3 linked regions of the Defluviitalea raffinosedens genome follow. Each later gene encodes a partner of the first gene's protein in a complex. Links are inferred from orthologs where the notes say so. Each region holds a gene or a part of one and is shown in the gene's direction. Other genes may lie near its edges.

Region 1 (6,090 bases):
ACAGATCGAAGCAAATCACAATATTAAGATAGACATTGATAAAATAGATTTTAATGACCAGAAAGTATATGATTTGATTTCTGCAGCGCAGACAGAAGGAGTCTTCCAGCTGGAAAGTACCGGTATGAAAAACTTCTTAAAAGAACTTCAGCCAAGAAATCTGGAAGACATTATTGCAGGAAACGCCCTCTATCGGCCAGGCCCCATGGATTTTATACCAAAATACATTAAAGGGAAAAGAAATCCAGAGGCCATTGAATATACCTGTGATGTCCTGGAGCCAATTTTAAAAACGACTTATGGCTGTATTGTGTATCAGGAGCAGGTAATGCAGATTGTAAGGGATCTGGCAGGCTATAGTCTTGGACGAAGTGATTTGGTAAGAAGAGCTATGTCTAAGAAAAAAGCAGATGTGATGGCAGAAGAGAGAAAAGTTTTCGTTTATGGAAATGGCAAAGATATTCCGGGATGTGTTAACAGAGGGATACCCGCAGAGACGGCAGAAAAAATATTTGATGAAATGACAGACTTTGCAAAATATGCTTTTAATAAATCCCATGCTGCAGCATATGCGGTGGTGGCCTATCAGACGGCGTGGCTAAAAACCCATTATCCTGTAGAATTTATGGCGGCGCTTATGACTTCAGTGATGGACAGTACCGATAAAATCAAAGAATACATTTATGCCTGCAAAAAAATGGGCATAGAGTTAATGCCGCCGGATATCAACGAAGGATTTTGTGATTTTTCCGTGTCTCAGGGAAAAATCAGATATGGTTTGGCTGCCATTAAAAATGTGGGCCGAAATATGATTCACGCTATAGTAAAAGAAAGAAAAGAGAATGGTAAATTTACCAGTTTGACAGATTTCTTTGAACGAATGGACAGTGGTGACTTAAATAAGAGAAGCGTCGAAAGTTTAATCAAAGCCGGTGTTTTTGATTCGCTAGGAGGAAAAAGAAGTCAGTATTTAGCTGTTTATAAGCAAATTTTAGACCAGATTGCTCAGCAGAAAAAGAAAAATATAGAAGGGCAAATTAATCTGTTTGACTTGGGTACCCCTGAAAGAGTTAAACACGACATCCTTCCGGATATAGAAGAATACCCACACAAAGTACTTTTGGCAATGGAAAAAGAAGTACTTGGCATGTATTTAAGCGGACATCCCCTGGATGAGTATGAAGAAGAACTGAAAAAGCATACGGATGCCACCAGTTTAGATTTTATGAAAAGAGAAGAGGACCACGGTACTAGTTCCATATATGATGGTCAGATCGTGACCATAGGAGGCATGATTACTGGAAAAAGTATTAAAACAACCAGAAGCAATCAAATTATGGCATTTATTACACTGGAAGATTTGTATGGAAGCGTGGAAGTCATCGTATTTCCTAATATATATGAAAGCAGCGCAGAGTATTTAAGAGAAGATGAAATTTTGTATATAAAGGGAAGGGCGGCTATACGAGAAGATGAAGATGCGAAATTAATATGCGAGGCCATTACCCCCTTCGAGAAAATGCGAGATTTAAAAGAAGAAAGCAACATCAAACTATATTTAAAAATTCCAAAAGATAAAGGTAATATGGAAGTTGTAGAAGGCATTAAACCTCTTTTGCAGATGAACAAAGGAAATGTTCCGGTCATAATACACATTGAAGGGCTTCAAAAGACTATGAGAGCATCTCAAAGCTTGTGGATACATCCAAATGAGGCATTAATGTCTAAATTAAAGGGGTTTTTAGGCGATAAAAATGTCGTAATTAGATAAAATAAGAAAAGCAGAAGAGATTTTTATTGCAATGAAAATATAAATTGATTAAAATGTATGTGATAATATGGGTATAATAGTATTTCATGCATCTTAATCATAAGAAAAGTTAAAAAATAATGGAGGGAAAATCATGAGCAAAGAGATAAAAACCATTGGCGTATTAACAAGCGGAGGAGATGCACCAGGCATGAATGCAACAATCCGTTCCGTTGTACGTACGGCTATTGCAAGAGGTCTTAGGGTCATGGGCGTAAGAAAGGGTTATAACGGACTTATCCATGGAGATATTTTCGAAATGAGTCCAAGAAGTGTATCAGATACCATTCAAAGAGGGGGAACCATCCTTCAAACAGCAAGATGTCCCGAATTTATAACTGAAGAAGGACAAAAGAAAGGCGCTCAGATTTGTAAAGTGTTCGGTATAGATGGTCTTATCGTTATCGGCGGAGACGGATCCTTCCAGGGGGCAGAAAAATTAGCGAATTTAGGAATCAATACAATAGGCATTCCCGGAACAATTGATTTAGATATTGCATGTACAGATTATACTATTGGCTTTGATACCGCAGTAAACACAGCTATGGAAGCAATCAATAAAATCAGAGATACATCAACCTCCCATGAAAGATGCAGTATTGTAGAAGTAATGGGAAGAAATGCTGGATATATTGCACTTTGGTGCGGCATTACCAATGGGGCTGAAATGGTTCTGATTCCTGAAAAAGAAAGACCCAGCGATGAAGAGATTATAAGAGAAATACTCCAAAACAAGCAACGCGGTAAAAAGCATTTCCTTATTATTGTTGCAGAAGGGGTAGGAGGCTCTCAAGAATTAGCAGTTAAAATAGAAAAAGTAACAGGAATAGAAACCAGAGCAACGATTTTAGGATACCTTCAAAGAGGAGGAAGTCCTTCAGCAGTTGACCGCCTTCATGCTTCAATGATGGGAGCATTGGCAGTAGATCTCCTTTGTGAAGGAAAAAGCAATCGTGTTATAGCGTATAAAGATGGACAATATGTAGATTATGATATCAACGAAGCATTAAAGATGACAAAAACAGTTGATGAAAGAATGTATGAAGTGGCTAAAATCCTTTCTATTTAGGAGAGATATAAAATGAGAAAAACAAAAATCGTATGTACTTTAGGGCCTGCATCTGGTGATATCGAAACGATTAAAAAACTTATTCTAAATGGAATGGATGCTGCAAGAATTAATTTTTCCCATGGAACTTATGAATCCCATGGAGAAATCATTAAAAATCTTATTGCCGCAAGAGAAGAGCTTAATGTTCCTATACCATTGGTCCTGGATACAAAGGGACCAGAAATTCGCATTAAAGAATTTTCTAAAGAAGTTGTTTACTTAAAACAAGGGCAAACGTTTACACTGACGACAGAAGATATAGAAGGGGACGAAAGCAGAGTCAGCGTTACTTATAAAAACCTTCCTTACGATTTAAGACGGGGAAGCAGAGTACTTTTAGATGATGGACTCATTGAACTTCGGGTGAAAAATATAACCGATACAGAAGTTGAATGCGAAGTAATTAATGGTGGACCTTTAAGTTCAAAAAAAGGAGTTAACATACCGGATGTGTATGTAAATCTGCCGTCTTTAACAGATAAAGATATAGAAGACATCAAATTTGGCATTAAGATGGGATTTGACTACATTGCAGCTTCTTTTGTCCGCTCTGCCAATGATGTTATTAAAATTAGAAAAATCTTGGAAGAGAATGGCGGCAATAATATTTCAATTATTGCAAAAATCGAGAATAGAGATGGTGTAAATAATATTGATGAAATTTTGGAAGTAGCTGACGGGATCATGGTGGCAAGAGGAGACTTAGGAGTTGAAATTGCCACAGAAGAAGTACCTCTTGTTCAAAAAATGCTTATTCAAAAGGCAAATCAAGTAGGAAAACCCGTTATTACAGCTACTCAGATGTTGGATTCTATGGTTAGAAATCCAAGGCCTACAAGAGCGGAGGCCAATGACGTTGCCAATGCTATTTTCGATGGCACAGATGCGATCATGCTTTCTGGGGAAACTGCGAAAGGTTCTTATCCTGTAGAAAGTGTAATTATGATGTCAACAATTGCAAAAAGAACAGAAAACTCTATTGATTACATTAAAAATATGAATGAATATCATAGAACCATTAAGACCGACATTACGAATGCCATAAGCCACGCAACCTGTACTACAGCAGCAGATTTAAATGCCGCTTGTATTGTAACGGTTACAAAGTCAGGAGATACCGCAAGAATGGTATCTAAGTTCAGACCTTCAGCGCCTGTTCTGGGTTGTACGGTTGAAGAGCAAACCTGGAGGCAGCTTAATTTGGTTTGGGGCTGTATACCGGTTAAAACTGAATTAAAATCTACAACAGATGAACTTTTTAATTTGGCAGTAGATAAATCTGTAGAAATTGGGGTTGCAAAAACTGGAGACATTATCGTTATTACAGCCGGTGTACCTGTTGGCATATCTGGTACAACGAACATTCTGAAGGTTCATATTGTAGGAAATGTATTGGCAAAAGGAGAAGGAATTGGAAGCAAGGTTGTTTCAGGCACAGCAAGTGTGATTAAAGTTGTTGAAGAAGCCGAAAAGTATTTCAAAAAAGGAGATATATTAATTACTCATAGAACAAACAATGATTTTCTCCCATATATGAAAAAAGCTTCTGCAATTGTTGTAGAAGATGGAGAAGAAGGAGAGAACAGTCACGCAGCGATCGTGGCAAGAGCATTAGATATTCCTGTTATTATAGGTGCCAAAAATGCAGTAACCTTAATCAGAAGTGGTACTTTAATAACCGTAGACAGCAAAAATGGCTTCATTTACAACGGCATACCTGAAAAAAAGACAAATTCTAAATAATATTATTAGTTAATAAATATTATTTGACAAGAGGAATATAATGGTGGTATATTATGCATAAGAGATAGGCATATTTAATATAGCATAGATTTTGGATTCTAGAAATCTGTGCTATATACATAAATACTATCATAGAAAAGAGGTATGCGTATGAGTAAATGGGTTTGTTTAGTATGTGGATATGTTTATGATCCTGAAGAAGGTGACCCAGATAACGGAGTTCAACCAGGAACAGCTTTCGAAGATCTTCCTGAAGACTGGGTTTGTCCTGTATGCGGTGTAGGCAAGGATGAATTTGAAGAACAATAAGAATGAGTAGGGTAACCCCCTACTTATTTTTTAATTTAATAAATCAAAGACGGAGTGATATTATGGGGCAAAACACATATAATTCTAAGGAAATTTTAAAACTAGCGATCAGCATGGAAGAAGAAGGCGTCCAATTCTATGAAGCCTTAGCACAAAAAACTAAAGGGGAAGTTAAGGAAGGGTTGCTTTCTCTGGCTGAAGATGAAAAAAGACATAAAAAGATTTTTACAAAATGGTATGAAGATTTTGATAAAGAAGAAGACGATTATCTCTTTGAAGAAAGTGTGGATTTATTCTTTCGCAATTATGCAAAAGCAAAGGGATTTGAGAAAAGAGCCTCTGTTCCGGATTCTTTGGAAGAAGCCATTGATACAGGAATGGAAACAGAAAAAATTACGATTGAATATTATAAAAGTTTATTGGACCATGTAAAATCTCCAGCTGACGAGATTTTGAAGAAATTAATTGCTGAAGAAGAAGGACATTATAATAAATTAAAATCTTATAAATCCAATTTAAAAAAGTAGGGTAAAGACCCTACTTTTTCTTTGTGTCTGAGGAACATTTTTTGAAAAAAGAACAACCCTTACATTCTTCGCATTTTTTGTACGGATAAGCAACGATGGTATTGCACCTGGGACATCTAGGGGTTAATTTTACATCGACTTCATTGCCGCAAGTGGGGCATTTCATTCAATCACCTTCTGAATTTTAAATATATAGTCTTTTTATACCAATACAAATGCTAATAGTCCTCCTACCAAAAATGCGATCAACATACTGCCAAACCAAATGATCAGGGCTTCTTTTAAGCTGCGTTCTTTAAATATAACCAGGATAGCAGCGATACATGGTACGAACAAAGTAATGACCACAAGAGAAATTAAAATCTGTACAGTACTAAGCAGGCCTTCCTCAGCCAGCTTAAAAAGACCTGCAGCTCCAAAATCCCGTCTTACAATCCCCATAATAAAAGCATTTGCAACTTCTTTAGGAAGTTTTAAGAAACCTTCAGTTAAAGGTGCGACAGCATTTTGAATAGCAAGAAGAATTCCAAAGTAATCCATGAAGGTTATGAGCACCGCTCCAATGACAAATAAGGGAGAAGCTTCTTTTA
Region 2 (6,336 bases), on another replicon or contig:
AGCAACTGAACATAATATTTCAACAATTCCTACTGGTTCTTTGAGTTTAGACATTGCTCTCGGTGTAGGCGGTATTCCAAGAGGAAGGATTATTGAGATCTTTGGACCGGAGTCTTCAGGGAAAACAACTGTTGCCCTCCATATGATTGCTGAGGCACAAAAATTAGGAGGAATAGCTGCATTTATTGATGCAGAGCATGCTTTAGATCCTGGATATGCAGCAAAACTAGGTGTTAATATTAATGATTTATATATTTCACAGCCTGATCATGGAGAACAGGCTTTAGAAATTGCTGAAACGATGGTTCGATCCGGAGCCATTGATATAGTCATCATTGACTCTGTAGCAGCATTAGTTCCCAAAGCAGAAATAGAAGGGGAAATGGGAGACAGCCATATGGGGCTGCAAGCACGTTTAATGTCTCAGGCCCTTAGAAAATTAACCGGAATTGTCAATAAATCTAAATGTATTGTGGTATTTATTAATCAGCTCCGTGAAAAAGTTGGTGTTGTTTTTGGAAGTCCTGAAACAACAACTGGAGGCCGTGCTCTTAAATTTTATGCCTCTATTCGGTTAGACGTTAGAAAAGTAGAAACGTTAAAGCAAAGTAATGATTCTGTAGGAAGCCGTACTCGAATTAAAGTAGTCAAGAATAAAGTTGCTCCTCCATTCAAGCAAGCAGAATTCGATATTATGTATGGAGAAGGCATTTCAAAAGAAGGGGATATATTGGACCTGGCTACAGAAATCGATATTGTTAATAAAAGTGGAGCATGGTATTCTTATGGAGATCTTCGATTAGGGCAAGGCAGGGAGAATGCCAAAGAGTTTTTAAAAGAAAATCCTCATGTATGCAATGAAATTGAAAATTTGGTTAGAAAATATTATGATTTGCCTCCACGAGATGCAGGAGAGCCAGTTGACCAGGAAACAGCAGATCAGGAAACAGAGCAGGAAGAACAGATAAAATTAAAAGATGAGTAATATTTGCAAACCTCTTTGAATTTCAAGGAGGTTTTTGTATTTTGGGAGTGAGCGTATGAAAATAACCAAGATTGAAAAGCAAAAAAACAACCAGGACAGATGGTCTGTTTTTATAGATGGAGAGTTTGCCTTTGGAGTTACGACGGAAGAGGTATTTGTTTTTAAACTGACAGTAGGCAAAGAAATCAGTGAAATCGAATTGGAGAAAATGATCAAAGAAAAAGACTATTCCAAGGCTAAAGATGTTGCGCTTAAATTTTTAAGTTACAGAGCCAGAAGTGAAAAAGAATTAAGAGACAAACTGATCAGCAAGGAATTTGACCCGGTAACAATTGATCGGGTAATTGAGTTTCTTAAAAGATATGATTATGTTAATGATGAAAAATTTGCAAAAAGCTATGTGCGAGAACGTATTCGACTGAAATTTGAAGGAAGAAAAAAATTAATATACGATTTAAAGCAAAAAGGAATAAAACAAGAAATTATTGACCATGTTTTAAATAACACCGATATCAATGAAATTGACCATGCTCTTAAACTTTTAGAAAAGAAAGTGCCTGATAAAACTGAATTGGGCCTAAAAGAAAAGCAAAGAATTTATCAGTTTTTATTAAGAAAAGGTTTTTCTTATGATATTATTCAAAAAGCATTTAATGTGTATTTTCACTAAAGATAATAGTTATTTCCTTATTTATTGTAGTACTTGACATAATTTTTAAAAAGTTATACAATCATTATGTTATCCTATAATAACTTGAACCATGAAAACTGAATAAAGGAGGTGTTACCCATCGAACCATTTTTGATTGCAATAGTTGTTTTAATTACTGCAATTGTTGTTGGAGCAATTACCTTTGCTATGGGGGTTTCTTATAGAAAACGTATTGCTGAAGCACAAATCGGTTCTGCTGAAGAAAGAGCTAGGAAAATCATAGACGATGCTATTAGCACTTCTGAAGCTAAGAAACGTGAAATTATGTTAGAAGCCAAAGAAGAAACATTAAAAGCAAAGAATGAACTTGACCAGGAAATCAGAGAGCGTCGTGGTGAACTGCAGCGCTTAGAAAGAAGATTACAGCAGAAAGAAGAAAGCTTGGATAGAAAAACTGAAGCTTTAGAGAAAAAGGAAGATGCTCTTAATAAAAAAGCAGAACAGATCGAAGAATTACGGGAAGAAATTATTGCTCTTCAACAAAAAGAAATACAGGAATTAGAAAGAATTTCCGGACTCACCTCCGAGGAAGCTAAAGAATACCTGTTAAAAACTATTGAAAATGAAGTTAAACATGAATCAGCTATGCTCATTAAAGAAATTGAAACCAAGGCGAAACAGGAAGCAGAAAAGAAGGCAAGAGATATTATTGCCAATGCCATTCAAAAGTGTGCTGCCGATCATGTTGCTGATACTACAGTATCTGTAGTGCCACTTCCTAATGATGAAATGAAAGGAAGAATCATTGGTCGAGAAGGGCGCAACATTAGAACATTGGAAACGCTGACGGGAATCGATTTGATTATTGATGATACACCGGAAGCTGTTATTTTATCAGGATTTGATCCTATTAGAAGAGAAGTTGCCAGAATTGCCTTGGAGAAATTGATTGTTGATGGAAGAATTCATCCAGCAAGAATCGAAGAGATGGTTGAAAAGGCCAAGAAAGAAGTAGAAACATTAATTCGTGAAGAAGGAGAAGCTGCTACATTTGAAACCAATGTACACGGTCTCCATCCAGAGCTTATTCGTTTACTGGGTAAATTACGATTTAGAACAAGTTATGGTCAAAATGTTTTGAAACATTCTATTGAAGTTGCAAATCTTTGTGGCTTGATTGCTGCTGAATTAGGTGTTGATGTTCGATTAGCCAAACGTGCCGGACTGCTTCATGATATTGGAAAAGCAGTAGATCACGAAATGGAAGGATCTCATATCAGTATCGGTGTTGAATTGTGTAGAAAATATCGTGAATCCAGTATTGTTCTGAATGCAATTGAAGCGCATCATGGAGATGTGGAACCAGAAAGTATTATTGCCGTTATTGTTCAGGCGGCGGATACCATTTCAGCTGCACGACCAGGAGCAAGAAGAGAAACCTTGGAAACTTATATTAAACGTTTGCAAAAATTAGAAGAGATTGCAGATTCGTTTAAAGGAGTAGAAAAATCGTTTGCGATTCAGGCGGGTAGAGAACTTCGTATCATGGTTATACCTGAAGAAACTGATGATGCGCAAATGGTATTGTTATCAAGAGAAATAGCTAAGAAAATCGAAAACGAACTGGAATATCCAGGTCAAATAAAAGTACATCTTATTCGTGAAACTAGGGCAATAGAATATGCAAAATAGAAAAGAGAAAGTGCGAAATCGCGCTTTCTCTTTTTTATTTTGCACAGAATACAACATATGATATAATACAATATATGTAATAATAAACATATTTTAAAAAAATTATATTTTAAAAAAGGATTTAGGAAAAGAATGGAGAATATATTATAGGAATTAGTTTTTATCCTAAGAAAAGGGGGTCATAAAAGTGGAAGTATTAAAAGTTGCTTCAAAATCGAACCCTAATGCTGTTGCAGGCGCCTTAGCAAACACTATTCGTGAAAAAGGTGGTGCAGAACTTCAGGCAATAGGGGCAGGTGCTCTTAATCAAGCACTAAAAGCAGTGATTATTGCACGAGGATATGTAGCGCCCTCGGGAATTGATTTAATCTGTGTGCCGGCATTTACCGACATTGAGATTAATGGTGAAGAAAGAACTGCGATAAAACTAATAATACAAGCTCGCTAAGAGCTTGTATTATTTTTTGCCTTGTTATTCCATTTCAGGTTCAAAACTCATACAGTCTGTTTCGTGTTTTGATTTGGCATCGCTAACATGTTCGCCTACTAAAATATCTTCTAATGTGCAGTATCTCACTTTATCATTAAATTTACAGGATTTTACATTGCATTTAATTACTTGAGAATTTGGACGTGCCAATATACTCATCTCCTTTATTTATTGGACTTAAATTATAAGTCTCTATCATTATTTGCAGAATCAAATGATTTTATTCTTTTGCATATTGGTATATTATAGTTTACTTTGTGGAGGCAGATTTTTATGAATGCATTCTTTCTGGATGCGCATTGCGATACTATTACAAAAATAATGCATACAAAAGAATCTTTGTATAAAAATAATGATCAAGTTGATATAGAAAGACTGAAAAATTTTTCTCATCCAATACAGTTTTTTGCAATATGGATGCATCCTAAATTTTATGGAAATCCGCTTATATACACCTTAAAAGCAATAGACTATTTTTATAAAGAAATCGAAAAAAATGAACCCTATATTGCAGCTGCAGTTTCTTTAAAAGAAATAGAAAGGAATATTGCAGAAAATAAAATCAGTGCTGTATTAACTGTTGAAGGCGGAGAAGCGCTGGAAGGAGAAATAGAGATTCTTAGAACTTTATACAGGTTAGGTGTCAGATGTATGACATTAACATGGAATTATCAAAACTGTGTTGGTTGTGGAGCAATGGAAGAGCAATTAAAAAAAGGTCTTACTGATTTTGGCATTGAGGTTGTTAAAGAAATGAATGCATTAGGAATGCTTGTAGATGTATCTCATTTGTCAGAGAGCAGCTTTTGGGATGTGAAAAAGACTTCTTCAAAGCCATTTATAGCTAGTCATTCCAATGTAAGGGAGATTTGTAATCATCCAAGAAATTTAAGCGACAAGCAATTAAAAGCCATAGCAGATGCAGCAGGTGTCGTAGGAATAACTACTTATCCACTCTTTCTTAATTCTTCAGGAGAGGCGGATATAGAAGATTTTTTTGCTCATATGGATTATATGGTCAAATTGATAGGAATAGATTATATAGGCTTAGGTTGTGATTTTGATGGCATAGCGACTTTTTCAAAAGGTTTGGAAGATGTGTCAAAACTTAAAAAAGTTTGCGAGCGCCTGGAGAAAAAATATGGTTGTAGCGGTGCAGAAAAAATCTTACACAAGAATTTTTTAAGAGTTATAAAAGAAGTATGGATTGAATAGTGAATAGTGAATAGTCAAAAAAATAACTTGCAATGTACTTTATAATAATTTGATGAATATAATAAAATATGGCATAAAAAGAATTATATGAATTGACATCTTGCAAATATCTGAAAAATATATTACAATATTAAAAAATGATAATGGATGGTGAAATAAATGAAGCTTTCAAATAAAGTAATGGATATTACGCCTTCATCAACTTTAGCTGTTACCGCTAAAGCAAAGCAAATGAAAGCAGAGGGAATAGATGTTGTAGGATTTGGTGCCGGAGAACCGGATTTTGATACACCCGAGCATATTAAGCAAGCGGCAATTAAAGCTATAGAAGATGGATTTACAAAATATACTCCTGCTTCAGGTACAGTAGAGTTAAAGAAAGCAATCTGCCACAAACTCAAGAATGAAAATGGTTTAGACTATAAGCAAAATCAAATTGTGATCAGCAATGGGGCAAAACATTCCCTGACCAATGCATTTACGGCAATATTAAACCCGGGCGATGAAGTGATTATCCCGGCTCCTTTCTGGCTAAGCTATCCTCAAATGGTTAAATTGGCGGATGGAGTTCCTGTTATTGTTTATGCAAAAAAAGAAAATGATTTTAAAGTTACAATAGAAGATTTAGAAAAAGCAGTAACAGATAAGACGAAGGCTCTTGTGGTTAATAGCCCCTCTAATCCAACGGGGGTTGTTTATACTGAAAAAGAATTAAGAGCAATTGCAGATTTTGCTGTAAAATATGATTTATATGTTATATCTGATGAAATTTATGAAAAGCTTATTTACGATGGTATAAAACATGTCAGCATTGCATCTTTTAATGAGGAAATTTATAAAAGAACAATTATTATAAATGGTGTTTCTAAAAGTTATTCTATGACAGGATGGAGAATAGGATATCTTGCAGCGCCTGAGGATGTTGCAAAAGCTATTTCAAACGTGCAAAGTCATGCGACTTCCAATCCAAATTCCATCGCCCAAAAAGCTGCTTTAGCTGCTCTTACAGGACCTCAGGATTGTGTGGAGGTAATGCGTAAGGAATTTGAAGCGCGAAGAAATTACATGGTAGAACGATTAAGTAAGATCTCTTCTTTTTCAATTATAAAGCCACAGGGTGCTTTTTATGTGGTGATCGATATCTCCAATATTTTAGGCAAGGAATTTGAAGGAAGAAAGATTGAAACTGCAGATGATTTCTCAGAAATTTTATTGGAAAAAGAAAGTGTTGCAGTAGTTTCTTGTACAGATTTTGGATTTTCTAATTGTATTCGTTTGTCTTATGCTATTTCTCTCGAAAAT
Region 3 (6,241 bases), on another replicon or contig:
TTTTGATGGAATTCATTTGGGACATAGAAAATTAATAGAAACTGTTAAAAACGTCAGCAAAGAAGAAAACTATCAATCTATTGTTTTCTCCTTTTACCCCCATCCTCAAATGGTACTAAAGAAAGATCATTCAATAAAAATGATATTTTCAAGATCTGAAAAAAAACACAGATTAGAGCAGATGGGTATTGATCTTTATATCGAATATCCTTTTACAAATGAATTTGCAGATATTTCTGCGGAGGAATTTGTTGAGGAAATTCTTATAAAACAGCTGCATGCTAAGGTAATCGTTATTGGTTCCAATAATAAATTTGGCAAACAGCAAAAAGGAAATGCTCAGTTTTTAAAAGAAAGAGAAAAGAAATGGGGCTTAAAAGTTATTGAAATACCTCCTGTTTTATATCAAGGTGAAATTATTAGCAGTACTAGGGTCAGAGAGGAATTATCTAAAGGAAATATCAGCAAAGTAAATGAATTATTAGGTATACCCTATATCATTATGGGAAAAGTTTTGGAAGGTAAGAAGTTAGGAAATACTTTTGGATATCCTACAGCCAATATTGCAGCAGAAAAAGACCGAATATACCCGCCTAATGGAGTATATCTCACCAGAACAAAATGGAATGGAAAGTATTATCATAGTGTTACAAATATTGGTTATAATCCTACTGTAAATGGGAAAAATAAAGTTATTGAGACATATATAATTGATTTTAACAGCAATTTATATGACGAAGTCGTAGAAATAGAATTTTATCAGTGGATTCGAAGCGAACAAAAGTTTTCTAATGTTGAAGAACTTATAAAGCAAATGAAAAAAGATGTGGATTTAGCCAAAACATATTTTGCAAACTTTTAAAAGTTAAATCAATTAAGTTGTTTTATATTATGAAATTTATAAATATAGTTTACATTAATGATGTTGAATGGTATAATACTTTTTGTATAAGAACCTTTGCTCGGATTTAGGTAACTCCGACCTGTTCTTAGCAAAAGGGGATAAAAAATAAAGGAGGATTATTGTAATGGATAAGGCTAGAAAACAAGAAATTATTGCAAAGTATGGAAGAACAGAAAATGATACTGGATCTCCAGAAGTTCAGATTGCTCTTCTTACAGAAAGAATCAATCATTTAACGGAGCATTTAAGATCTCATAAGAAAGACCATCATTCAAGAAGAGGTCTTCTTAAAATGGTAGGACAAAGAAGAGGTTTATTAAATTATCTTATGAAGAAAGATATCGAGAGATATCGTACTATTATTGAAGAGTTAGGCATAAGAAAATAATAACCGTATGGAGCGGAGTAATCCGCTCTATTATTTTAGCAATTTTACACTATATTGCATAAAATAATTCTCATAAACATTTCATCAATATTTAATACTAAATATACATAAGATTAATTAGAAAGGAGTAGTATATTATATGTCCAAGATATTTTCAACAGAGTTAGCCGGGCGTAAACTCTCCATTGAAATTGGTAAAGTTGCAGAGTTAGCTAATGGAGCTGCAATTGTAAGATATGGAGATACAGTGGTTTTAGTTACGGCAACAGCTTCTGATAAGCCCAGAGAAGGTATAGATTTTTTTCCACTAAGTGTAGACTATGAAGAAAGGTTATATTCAGTAGGTAAAATTCCCGGGGGCTTTATTAAAAGAGAAGGTAAACCTACTGAAAAAGCAATTTTGACTTCTAGGGTGATTGATCGTCCGATCAGACCATTATTTCCTAAAGATTATCGTAATGATATTTCTATTGTGGCAACGGTGCTTTCTGTTGACCAAGACTGTAGCCCTGAAATAGCTGCTATGATAGGTTCGTCTGTTGCTCTTTCTATTTCAGATATTCCTTTTGCAGGCCCTACGGGTTCTGTCAATGTCGGATATATTGATGGAGAATTCATTATTAATCCTACTGCAGCTCAGAGAGAAGTAAGTAGATTGTCTTTAACTGTTTCTTCTACGAAAGACAAAGTAATGATGATTGAAGCAGGAGCGGATGAATTAGAAGAAAGCATTATGCTTGAAGCAATCTTTAGAGGTCATGAAGAAAATCAAAAGATTGTAAAATTTATAGAAGAGATACAAGCAGAATGTGGCAAACCAAAACACGAGTATGAAAAACATGAAGTTCCAGAAGAAGTTTATAGCGCAGTGAAATCCTATATTGGTGACGAATCAATGGAAAATGCCGTATTCACTGATGATAAACAGCAAAGAGAAAAGCAAATCAAGGAGCTTACAGAAAAAATTACAGCATACTTTATGGAAAATCACCCTGAATATGAGCCATATATTAATGAAGCTATTTATAAATTCGAAAAAGAAACTGTACGAAGAATGATTTTAAAACAACATAAACGCCCTGATGGAAGAGCATTGGAAGAAATCAGACCTCTCAGTGCAGAGATCGATATATTGCCTAGAACTCATGGTTCTGCACTATTTAAAAGAGGACAGACTCAAGTCTTGACCGTAACTACTTTAGGAGCTATGGGAGATGTACAGATTTTAGACGGATTGGATGCTTTGGAAGATACAAAACGATATATGCATCATTATAATTTCCCATCTTTCTCTGTAGGAGAGACAAAGCCTTCCAGAGGCCCCGGAAGAAGGGAAATAGGACATGGAGCTTTGGCGGAAAGAGCATTGCTTCCTGTTATACCCAGTGAAGAAGAATTTCCTTATGCAATTCGTTTAGTTTCTGAAGTATTAAGTTCTAACGGTTCCACTTCTCAAGCCAGTGTCTGTGGAAGTACGTTGTCTTTGATGGCTGCGGGTGTACCTATTAAGGCTCCTGTTGCAGGAATCTCTGTAGGATTGGTAACGGGCGAAAGTGATGATGAATTCGTGCTGCTTACAGATATACAAGGTCTGGAAGATTTCTTTGGAGATATGGATTTTAAGGTTGCTGGAACTCATAAAGGAATTACCGCAATCCAAATGGATATTAAAATTCAGGGATTAACGAGAGAAATTATAGAAAAATCTTTGTATCAGACTAAAAGAGCAAGGTCATATATATTAGATGAAGTGATGCTAAAAACTATTTCAGAACCAAGAAAAGCGCTCTCCCCTTATGCCCCACAAATTCTCAGTACAAATGTTGATCCGGAAAAAATCAGCGAAATTATTGGCCCCCGTGGAAAAACAATTAACAAAATTATTGAAGAAACAGGGGTTAAAATCGATATTGAAGATGACGGCCGTATTTTTGTTTGCGGTGTAGATTCTGATAAAGTAAAGAAAGCTCTTTCAATCATTGAAGGCATTGCAAAGGATATTCAACCTGGCGAAATGTATTTAGGAAAAGTAACAAAGATTATGAATTTTGGTGCTTTTGTTGAGATTGCTCCTGGAAAAGAAGGGCTTGTTCATATTTCTAAATTGACTCATGAACATGTAAAGAATGTAGAAGATGTTGTTCATGTAGGAGATGAAATACTCGTTAAAGTAACTGATATCGATAAGCAAGGAAGAATTAATCTATCCAGAAAAGATACTTTGCCGAAACCTGAACAAGAAGAAAATACCGAATTTTAAGCATAGCCTCATGGTTTATGTTTTAGCAAGATTGAATATATATTATGAGTACAAATCTTTTCATTGTAAGTGCGTGCGGCTATTGCACGCTTTTCTTGTAATCATTAGTGTAAAGGATTGTTTTCAAAGAATGACTAAAAGTTGAAATAGAAAAACCTTAGAAAAGGGGAAATCATATGTTCAGACTTAAAAAATTGTCCAATGGAGTTACGATTGTTTCGGAGAAACTTCCCTTTGTACGATCTATTGCTTTGGGTATTTGGGTTCGTAATGGCTCAAGACATGAAAGAATTCATGAAAGCGGTATTTCGCATTTTATTGAGCATATGTTGTTCAAAGGAACAAAAAACAGGACTTCAAAGCAAATAGCTGATGAAATGGATAGAATTGGCGGACAACTCAATGCATATACCACTAAAGAATATACTTGCTATTATTTTAGAGCTTTGGACAATCATATTGATCAAGCTCTAGACATATTGGTGGATATGTTTTTAAATTCTAATTTTGAAGACAAAGAAATTGAAAAAGAAAAAGGGGTCGTTATAGAAGAAATTAATATGTATGAAGATTCCCCTGAAGAACTTGTACATGATCTAATGCAAAAGGCTGTGTGGGAAGACAATCCTTTAGGAGAACCTATTCTTGGAACTGAAGATACCATTGCTACTTTTAATTATAAATCATTAAAATCCTATTATAATAAAAGATATCGTCCCGAAAATACAGTAATTGCAGTAGCAGGTAATTTTGATTACGATGAAATGATGGATAAAATTGAACAAAAGTTTTCAAATTGGGATTTTAATGAAAAGGATGATTATGAGTACACATATCCTCAATACAAAGCGCAGATGATCACCAAGACGAAAGATATTGAGCAAATACATCTATGTTTAAGTTTTCCGGGTTTGCCTTCCGATTCTGAAGATGTTTATACTTTGATTACTCTTAATACAATACTTGGAGGAGGTATGAGCTCCAGACTGTTTCAAAAAATTAGAGAGGACAGGGGCTTAGCTTATTCGGTTTATTCATATCCAACAAACTATAGTGATACAGGTTTGTTTACAATTTATGCCGGTATGAATCCTTCTCAGACAAGCGAGGTTTTAGATTTGATCATAAAAGAGATTCATTCTCTTAAAATAAATAAAATACCTTTTGATGATTTAACTAAAACAAAAGAGCAATTAAAAAGCAATTATATAATGGGGTTGGAAAGTACCAACAGCCGAATGTCCAGCATTGGAAGATCTCAATTAATGTTGAATAAAGTTAGAACACCGGATGAAATTATTGAGAAAGTGGATGCAGTGACAGAAGAGAGAATCGCCTTACTTATTGATCAGTTGTTTGATTTTTCAAAGATCAGTGCATCTATTGTAGGAAAATTAGATACTATTAACTTGAAGGAGATCAAAGCATTATGTCAAATAAGTTAAAAGTTTTAATTAAAAAGGCGCCTGGAGCTGAAGATCTTCCGTTGCCACAATATATGACTGATCAGTCTGCGGGGATGGATTTGTATGCCAATGTAGAAAGTGAAGAAGTACTAAAAAAGGGCAAGATTAAATTGATTCCAACAGGTATACATATTCAACTTCCTAAAGGATATGAGGCTCAGATCAGGCCGAGAAGCGGATTGGCTCTTAAACATGGGATTACTCTTCTTAATACTCCTGGAACAATTGATGCAGATTATAGAGGCGAAATAAAAGTCATTATGATTAACTTGGGCGAAGAAGATTTTATTATTCAAAGAGGAGACAGAATCGCTCAAATGATTATTAATAAAATTGAGGAGATTGAGTGGATTCCTGTCAAGGAATTAGATCATACTGAAAGAAAAGATGGAGGCTTTGGCCATACAGGAGTTTAAAAGGTCAGATGAACTTAAATGTTCATATGACCTTTTTTGATTTCTGTTCTATGAACATAATGGGTCACTTCTGGACTAGCACAAAACATAGATTAAGTTTCATACACTATACTATCAATAACCCCATGGGACTTTAGCAGGAGGGATTGGGATTGAAGTTACAAAACATCAAATTTGCTGTTGTTGGAGGAGATTTACGTCAAATTAAATTAAGTAATTTTCTGGCAAGAGCAGGACATGAAGTTAGAGTTTTTGGATTTAATGGAATAGACTTTGAAAAAAATGTAGTCCTTTCAAAGACCCTTCCCGATGTTGTGGCAGATGCAGATATTGTAATCGGACCAATTCCGTGTTCACAAGACAACGTTACTTTGAATACTAAATATTACGAGTCGACAATTTTGCTGGAAGATGTATTTAAAAATATTTCAAAAGATAAAATTTTTATGGCAGGTCCAATTACATCGGAGATTCAAGGCATTGCAAAGCGTTATGATTTTAAAGTAGTGGATTTGCTTGCACGGGAGGAATTAGCAATTTTAAATGCTATTCCCACTGCTGAAGGCGCAATTCAGTATGCAATGGAAAACAGTGAAATTATGCTTCATGGTAGTCAGTGTCTTGTTTTAGGATTTGGGAGATGTGGGAAAGTACTAGCCCATAAATTAAAAGGATTGGATGCGATTCTTACCGTAGAAGCAAGAAATCCTCAAGATTTGGCCTATATAAAAAGTTATGGATATAAATGCCTTCATCTCCATGAATTAAAAGACTATATTGGTTCTTTTGACTTTATTTTTAACACTG

The links.
Region 2: pfkA (region 1) and rny share a complex: the UniProt entries of both Bacillus subtilis proteins name them as parts of the possible RNA degradosome complex. The link is inferred for Defluviitalea raffinosedens from one-to-one orthologs.
Region 3: pfkA (region 1) and JOD07_RS04485 share a complex: the UniProt entries of both Bacillus subtilis proteins name them as parts of the possible RNA degradosome complex. The link is inferred for Defluviitalea raffinosedens from one-to-one orthologs.

What each region holds. Positions count from the first base shown.
Region 1 is NZ_JAFBEP010000001.1:113,433-119,522, reverse strand. Bases 1,142-3,891 are described here. They hold pfkA (6-phosphofructokinase), read left to right. Parts: upstream 1,142-1,904; coding sequence 1,905-2,879; downstream 2,880-3,891. Other genes in these bases: pyk (pyruvate kinase), read left to right, coding at 2,892-3,891; JOD07_RS00545 (DNA polymerase III subunit alpha), read left to right, coding at 1,142-1,771. Outside these bases: more of JOD07_RS00545, read left to right, coding at 1-1,141; more of pyk, read left to right, coding at 3,892-4,664; rd (rubredoxin), read left to right, coding at 4,815-4,973; JOD07_RS00525 (ferritin family protein), read left to right, coding at 5,036-5,500; feoB (ferrous iron transport protein B), read right to left, coding at 5,702-6,090. UniProt on the Bacillus subtilis protein: Catalyzes the phosphorylation of D-fructose 6-phosphate to fructose 1,6-bisphosphate by ATP, the first committing step of glycolysis.
Region 2 is NZ_JAFBEP010000018.1:26,725-33,060, forward strand. The notes cover bases 1,091-4,086. They hold rny (ribonuclease Y), read left to right. Parts: upstream 1,091-1,844; coding sequence 1,845-3,329; downstream 3,330-4,086. Other genes in these bases: JOD07_RS11795 (RecX family transcriptional regulator), read left to right, coding at 1,091-1,655; JOD07_RS11805 (stage V sporulation protein S), read left to right, coding at 3,517-3,777; JOD07_RS11810 (DUF1540 domain-containing protein), read right to left, coding at 3,802-3,969. Outside these bases: recombinase RecA, read left to right, coding at 1-985; more of JOD07_RS11795, read left to right, coding at 1,041-1,090; JOD07_RS11815 (dipeptidase), read left to right, coding at 4,093-5,034; JOD07_RS11820 (pyridoxal phosphate-dependent aminotransferase), read left to right, coding at 5,194-6,336. UniProt on the Bacillus subtilis protein: Endoribonuclease that initiates mRNA decay. Initiates the decay of all SAM-dependent riboswitches, such as yitJ riboswitch. Involved in processing of the gapA operon mRNA, it cleaves between cggR and gapA.
Region 3 is NZ_JAFBEP010000004.1:36,237-42,477, reverse strand. Bases 1,091-3,991 are described here. They hold JOD07_RS04485 (polyribonucleotide nucleotidyltransferase), read left to right. Parts: upstream 1,091-1,431; coding sequence 1,432-3,552; downstream 3,553-3,991. Other genes in these bases: JOD07_RS04480 (M16 family metallopeptidase), read left to right, coding at 3,729-3,991; rpsO (30S ribosomal protein S15), read left to right, coding at 1,091-1,292. Outside these bases: JOD07_RS04495 (bifunctional riboflavin kinase/FAD synthetase), read left to right, coding at 1-862; more of rpsO, read left to right, coding at 1,029-1,090; more of JOD07_RS04480, read left to right, coding at 3,992-4,997; dut (dUTP diphosphatase), read left to right, coding at 4,982-5,434; dipicolinate synthase subunit DpsA, read left to right, coding at 5,587-6,241. UniProt on the Bacillus subtilis protein: Involved in mRNA degradation. Catalyzes the phosphorolysis of single-stranded polyribonucleotides processively in the 3'- to 5'-direction. Necessary for competence development in Bacillus subtilis.